Solidesulfovibrio fructosivorans JJ]: one gene and its partner. The protein of the gene in region 2 interacts with the protein of the main gene of each other region in a pairwise test. Links are inferred from orthologs where the notes say so. Each region holds a gene or a part of one and is shown on either strand. Other genes may lie near its edges.

What was found.
Region 1: the proteins of eno (region 2) and rpe interact in binary tests that used the Escherichia coli proteins (3 or more experiments, as listed by UniProt). The link is inferred for Solidesulfovibrio fructosivorans JJ] from one-to-one orthologs.

The regions. Positions count from the first base shown.
Region 1 is NZ_AECZ01000027.1:49,896-53,076, forward strand. What follows is about bases 13-2,875. They hold rpe (ribulose-phosphate 3-epimerase), read left to right. Parts: upstream 13-1,038; coding sequence 1,039-1,713; downstream 1,714-2,875. Other genes in these bases: DESFRDRAFT_RS16005 (PstS family phosphate ABC transporter substrate-binding protein), read right to left, coding at 13-705; DESFRDRAFT_RS16015 (PAS domain-containing hybrid sensor histidine kinase/response regulator), read left to right, coding at 1,790-2,875. Also shown: more of DESFRDRAFT_RS16005, read right to left, coding at 1-12; more of DESFRDRAFT_RS16015, read left to right, coding at 2,876-3,181. UniProt on the Escherichia coli protein: Catalyzes the reversible epimerization of D-ribulose 5-phosphate to D-xylulose 5-phosphate.
Region 2 is NZ_AECZ01000037.1:14,296-17,482, forward strand. What follows is about bases 1-2,869. They hold eno (phosphopyruvate hydratase), read left to right. Parts: upstream 1-715; coding sequence 716-2,023; downstream 2,024-2,869. Other genes in these bases: DESFRDRAFT_RS17845 (tetratricopeptide repeat protein), read left to right, coding at 1-526; folD (bifunctional methylenetetrahydrofolate dehydrogenase/methenyltetrahydrofolate cyclohydrolase FolD), read left to right, coding at 2,282-2,869. Also shown: more of folD, read left to right, coding at 2,870-3,163; DESFRDRAFT_RS17860 (ABC1 kinase family protein), read left to right, coding at 3,166-3,187. UniProt on the Escherichia coli protein: Catalyzes the reversible conversion of 2-phosphoglycerate (2-PG) into phosphoenolpyruvate (PEP). It is essential for the degradation of carbohydrates via glycolysis.

The DNA of each region.
Region 1 (3,181 bases), on a different replicon or contig from region 2:
GTTGGTGTAGATGTAGAGGTCGCGGGATATGGGGTACTTCTTGGACTTGGCGGTCTCGGCGGTGGCCTTGACGCCGTTGACGCTCAGCGGCTTGGTGGAGGCGTCGAGGTAGCCCAGGCCGATGTAGCCGATGGCGTTCTTGTTCTTGCTGACGGCCTGGACCACGGCGCCGTTGGAAGCCTGCATCAGGGCGCCGGGGAACACGTGGGCCTTTTTCATGACCAGGTTCTCCCAGCACTCATAGGTGCCCGAGGAGGTGTCGCGGGAAATGACGACCACCGGGCCCGTGCCGCCGAGATCCTTCCAGGAGGTCACCTTGCCGGTGTAGAGCTCCTTGAGCTGCTCCAGGTTGACGGCTTCGAGCTTGTTGGCCGGATTGACGATCGGGACGATGGCGTCGATGGCCACCACGGTCTGGACCGGATTTTCGCCCTTGCTCTTGGCCAGGTCGATTTCCTTCTGCTCCATGGCGCGCGAAGCCATGGCGATATCGGTGGAACCGTCGATCAGGGACTTGATGCCGTTGCCCGAACCGCCGCCGGAAACGGAAATCTTCACGTCCGGATGGGCCTTCATGTAGGCCTCGACGACCTTCTGCATGATGGGCAGGACGGTGGTGGAACCGTTGACTTTGATGGCGGTTTCGGCAAACGCGGTGGAGGCCACGAGCAACAGCGCGGCCACGATACCAATAAGTTTCTTCACTTGAGAACCCTCCTAAGTGGTTGTCGCGCCACGATTGGCGCGAAATGCCCCAGGTCACGGGCGAAACCTATGGACGGACTGTGACGGTTCGGTGACAAGGCCACGGAAAACGCGTGACGCGGCACCCTGTCCGAATTCACAAATGATTCCCACAAGTTGTATTGTTCAATTGTTACAAGGCCTCCATGACGACGCCGGGGCCGCCACACCGGGCGGCCGGACGCCGGGCGGGCGCTGACGGGACGGTTCCTTGACCACGGGGCTTGGCCGGTCTATGTACGTGACCATATACCTGGAACAGAAATTTTGACCACCCCTCCAGCCGGAGTCGTCATGCCCGCACCGTTTATTCTTTCGCCTTCCCTGCTTTCCTCCGACTTCGGCCGGCTGGCCGACGAACTGGCCGCCCTGGAAGGGGCCGGCCTGCGCTGGGTCCATCTGGACGTCATGGACGGGCTGTTCGTGCCCAACATCACCTTCGGCCCGCCGATCATCGCCGCCATGCGCCGCCGCAGCAAACTGTACTTCGACACGCACCTCATGATCGAGCGGCCGGAGCGTTACCTGGCCGCCTTTCGCGAGGCCGGCTCGGACCTCATCTGCGTCCATGCCGAGGCCACGGTCCACCTGGAACGCGCGGTCTCGGAAATCCGCCGCCTGGGCGCGGCCCCGGGCGTGGCCCTCAATCCCGCCACCCCCCTTTCCCAGGTGGAATACCTGCTGCCGCAACTCGAGATGGTGCTGGTGATGACCGTCAACCCCGGGTTCGGCGGCCAATCCTTCATTCCGTTCTGCCTGGACAAGGTCAAGGATCTTGCCGCCATGCGTCGGGAACGCGACCTCTCCTTCCGCATCCAGGTGGACGGCGGCGTCTCTCCGGACAATACCGCCGCCCTGGTGGCGGCCGGCGCCGACGTGCTGGTGTCCGGGTCGGCCTTTTTCGGCCACCCGCCCTACAAGGAGCGCCTGGATGTCTTTCAGGCGGCGGCTGCGACCAGCCCCACGTAAGCGGGACCGACGGCCCGGCGGCTTCCACGCCGCAAGGCGCGCCCCTCTGCCCGCCGTCCAGGCGGTCCTTGGCGACATGCCGGGCCGTCTGACGCGCCTGTCCTCCATTCTCGACGCCCTGGACCAGGGCATCGCCTTCGTCTCGCCCGAAGGCCTGGTCATGGAAATAAACGACCGCTACCTGAACCTGCTCGGCCGCGCGGCCGAGGACGTCCTGGGCCAGGGACTGGCCGCCCTGGACCTGGAAACCGAGGACTACCAGGCCAGCGCCTTTCTGGACCTCTTCCGGCGGGGCGTGGCCCATGCCCCGGTCTCCTTCGACCGCCGCCTGGGCGTCCGGGACGTCACGGCCAAGCTCCAGCCCGTCTTCGACCAGGGCAGCCTGATCGGCCTGCTCGTGTCGCTTATCGACGTCACCCCGCTGGTCGAGGCCAGACTCTCGGTGGAGCGCGAGAAAAGCTTTCTCGAACAGGTCATCACCATCGCCGGGGCGGCGATCTGCATCGTCAACCGCGACGACGTGGTGGTCACCATAAACGACGAATTCACGGCCATCACCGGCTACAGCCGCGACCAGGCCCTCGGACGCGAGCGGGCGGGCCTTTTGCGGGAATCCCCGCCCTCGCCCTGTCCGGCCAAGCCGGCCAGGCCCGGCAACGGCGCCGTGCAAAAACGCCAGTCCCAGATCCTCACCCGCGACGGGCAGCGGCTGACCATCCTCAAAAACGCCGCCCCCATCCTCGACGCCACGGGCACGCCCACCGGCGGCATCGAATCCTTCGTCGACGTCTCGAGCCTCATCCGGGCCCGGGTGGAGGCCGAGGAAGCCAGCCGCATGAAATCGGCCTTCCTGGCCAACATGAGCCACGAGATCCGCACGCCCTTAAACGCCATCCTGGGCCTGACCCAGATTCTGCGCAAAACAGCATTGACCGACGAACAGCGTGATTGCGTGGACACCATGCGCTCGGCCGGCGAGGGGCTGCTGGTCATCCTTGGCGACCTCCTCGATTTCTCCCGCATGGAGGTCGGCCGCCTGGAAATCCGGCCCGCGCCCATGGACATCGAACGCCTGCTCGAGGAAACCCGGCGGGTCATGGAGCCGCTGGCCGCGGAGCGCGGCCTGACCCTCTGCCTGGAACGCGATCCGGATCTGCCCCGGGTGCTGGTGTGCGATCCGATGCGCCTCAAACAAATCCTGCTCAACCTGCTCTCCAACGCCATCAAATTCACGCCCCAGGGGCGCGTGACCCTCTACGCCAGCCGGGCCCGGGAACCCATGGCCTACGAGGGGCCGGTGGCCGTGCAGTTCGCGGTGCGGGACACCGGGCCCGGCATCCCCGAGGGCATGCGGGAACGCATTTTCGAGCCGTTCGTCCAAAGCGACGAAACCATCGCCGGCAACCACGGCGGCACGGGGCTGGGACTTTCCATCTCCGACCGGCTGGTGCGGCTGCTCGGCGGCACC
Region 2 (3,187 bases):
CTTCCTGCCGGCCCCGCTCATCTTCAAGGAACGGCTGGCCCCGGCCGCCCTGGTGCTTTCGCGGCTTTTGCGCGACGCCGGCGCGGCGGTGGACCAAAACGCCCTGCCCGACCCCGAGCGGGCGCTTTTCACGGTCATCCTGGTGGCGCTGGCCGCCGCCGGCGCGCCCGACGACGACGCCACCGCCCTGGCCGTGCTGCGCCAGGCCGGAGCCGGCGACCCGGAGGGCCATGGCCAGAAAGCCTCCATCAACGCCTTCGGCATCCGCCTGCGCAAGCAGAAAAACTACGACATCGCCGCCGCCTACTACCAAAAGGCCCTGGAGCTGGCGCCGCGGGACGAACGGATCATGTTCAACCTGGCCCGGGTGCTCTACGAAAAGGGCGATCTGGCCGCCTGCCGCGACATGCTGACCCAGGCCGTGGGCATCGACGCGGACTTTGTCGAGGCGAAAAAATTCCTGCGTTATCTCAAGCGACGGGAGCGGCGCGGCGACCTCCGCGATTTTCCGGACATCACAATTTGACGTCGCTGCGGCGACACTCCCGCCGCCAGGCGCCCCAAGACCCGCCAAGACTTGCTTTCCGGCCGCACCCCCCTTTGACGGCGGGGGTTATAAATCGCCGCGAATTGCGTTACAGGCTGACGTGTCGGGCCGCCCGGCCCGCTTTTCCACCGCACCAAACGCACCAACATACCCAACAAGGAGACGCTCATGAGCACTATTGCCGCCGTCTGGGCCAGGGAAATCCTCGATTCCCGCGGCAATCCCACCGTCGAAGTGGAAGTCACCCTGGAATCCGGCGCCTCCGGCCGGGCCGCCGTACCCTCCGGAGCCTCCACCGGCTCGCGCGAGGCTCTGGAGCTGCGCGACCAGGACGCTTCCCGTTATGGCGGCAAGGGCGTCGTCAAGGCCGTGGAAAACGTCCAGGGCGAGCTGGCCGAGGCCGTCATCGGCATGGACGCCCTGCAGCAGGTGGCCGTCGACAACCTGATGATCGACACCGACGGCACGGAGAACAAGTCGCGCCTGGGCGCCAACGCCATCCTCGGCGTGTCCCTGGCCACCGCCCGCGCCGCCGCCTCCTTCCTCGGCCTGCCGCTGTACCAGTATCTCGGCGGCGTCAACGCCAAGGTGCTGCCCGTGCCGATGATGAACATCATCAACGGCGGCATGCACGCGCCCAACAACCTGGACATCCAGGAATTCATGATCGTGCCGCTCGGCGCGCGCACCTTCGCCGACGCCCTGCGCATGGGGGCCGAGACCTTCCACACCCTGAAAACCATCCTGGCCGCCGACGGGCACATGACCACCGTGGGTGACGAGGGCGGCTTCGCCCCCAATCTCAAGGACCACGACGAGGCCTTCAAGTACATCATCAAGGCCATCGAGGAAGCCGGCTACCGCCCGGGCGACGAGATTTCGCTGGCCATCGACCCCGCCGCCTCCGAGTTCTTCAAGAACGGCAAGTACGTCCTTGGCAGCGAAAAACGCACCATGAGCGCCGACGAGATGGTCGCCTACCTCTCGGGCTTCGTCGACCGCTACCCCATCATCTCCATCGAGGACGGCCTGGCCGAGAGCGACTGGGACGGCTGGAAGAAGCTCACCGTGGAACTCGGCGAACGCATCCAGCTCGTCGGCGACGACATCTTCGTCACCAACCCCGACATCCTGGCCGAGGGCATCGACCAGGGCGTGGCCAACTCCATCCTCATCAAGCTCAACCAGATCGGCACCGTGACCGAGACCCTGGACACCATCGAGATGGCCAAGCAGGCCGCTTACACCACGGTCGTTTCCCACCGCTCGGGCGAGACCGAGGACAGCTTCATTTCGGACCTGGCCGTGGCCGTCAACGCCGGCCAGATCAAGTCCGGATCGCTGTCGCGCTCCGACCGCCTGTCCAAGTACAACCAGCTCCTGCGCATCGAAGAGGAGCTCGAGGACATGGCCATCTTCTACGGCCCGGTCATGGCCGGCCAGTGGTACGAGGTCGCCGACGACGAAGCGGAGTAAGACAAAACGAAGAGCGAGGGGCGCTGCCCCTCGACCCCGCCGGGGAGGCATGGCCTCCCCGGACCCCTCATTCGCGCGGCCTGGGCGTTGTCCGGCGAGGCTCTGCCTCGCCGGACAACGCCCAGGCCGCGTCAATTGGAGTGGACGGCAACCGGACTCTCCAGCTAAGAGTTTTCGGGGAGGAGGGGTCCGGGGGGCAACCCCCTTTTGCAAAAGGGGGTTGCCCCCCGGTTCCTGCCTTCCGAAGGAGGACCCACCATGCTGCTTATCGACGGGAAAAAAGTCGCGGCCGAGCTGCGCCAGAAGGTCAAGGACGATGTGGACGCCATTGTCCGGGAATACGGCCGGGCGCCCCATCTGGCCGTCATCCTGGTCGGCGAGGACCCCGCCTCCCAGATCTACGTCCGCTACAAGGAAAAAGCCTGCGAGGAAGTGGGCATCGTGTCGCGCATCTGGCGCCTCGATGGCGCGACCGGCCAGTGCGCCCTGGAAAAGCTCATCACGGAACTGGGCGCCAGCGACGACATCGACGGCATTCTGCTCCAGCTTCCCCTGCCCCGGGGACTCGACGTGGGCCGCTGCCTGTCCCTGGTCAACCCCAAAAAGGACGTGGACGGCTTCCACCCGGAAAACGTCGGCCGCCTCTCCATCGGCCTGCCGGGACTCAAGCCCTGCACGCCGTACGGCGTCATCAAGCTGCTCGAATACTACGGCCTGTCCCCGGCCGGCAAAAACGCCGTGGTGGTCGGACGCAGCAACATCGTGGGCAAGCCCATGGCCATGCTGCTCGCCGCCCCGACGCCCTTCGGCAACGCCACGGTCACGGTCTGCCACTCGCGCACCGCGGACCTCGGCGCGGCCTGCCGGCAGGCCGACCTCATCGTGCCGGCCATCGGCAAGGCCAAGCTCATCACCCGGGAGATGGTCAAGCCCGGCGCGGTCATCGTGGACGTGGGCATGAACCGCCTGCCCGACGGGAAGCTCTGCGGCGACGTGGACTTCGAGGGGGTCAAGGACGTCGTTTCCGCCATCACCCCGGTGCCCGGCGGCGTGGGCCCCATGACCATCGCCACGCTCATGTCCAACACCGTGGAGGCGTTCCGCTGGCGGCGTGAAAAGCCGCTTTGCCCGGTGGAGTAGGCGTGAACGTCTTCTCCCTGGCCA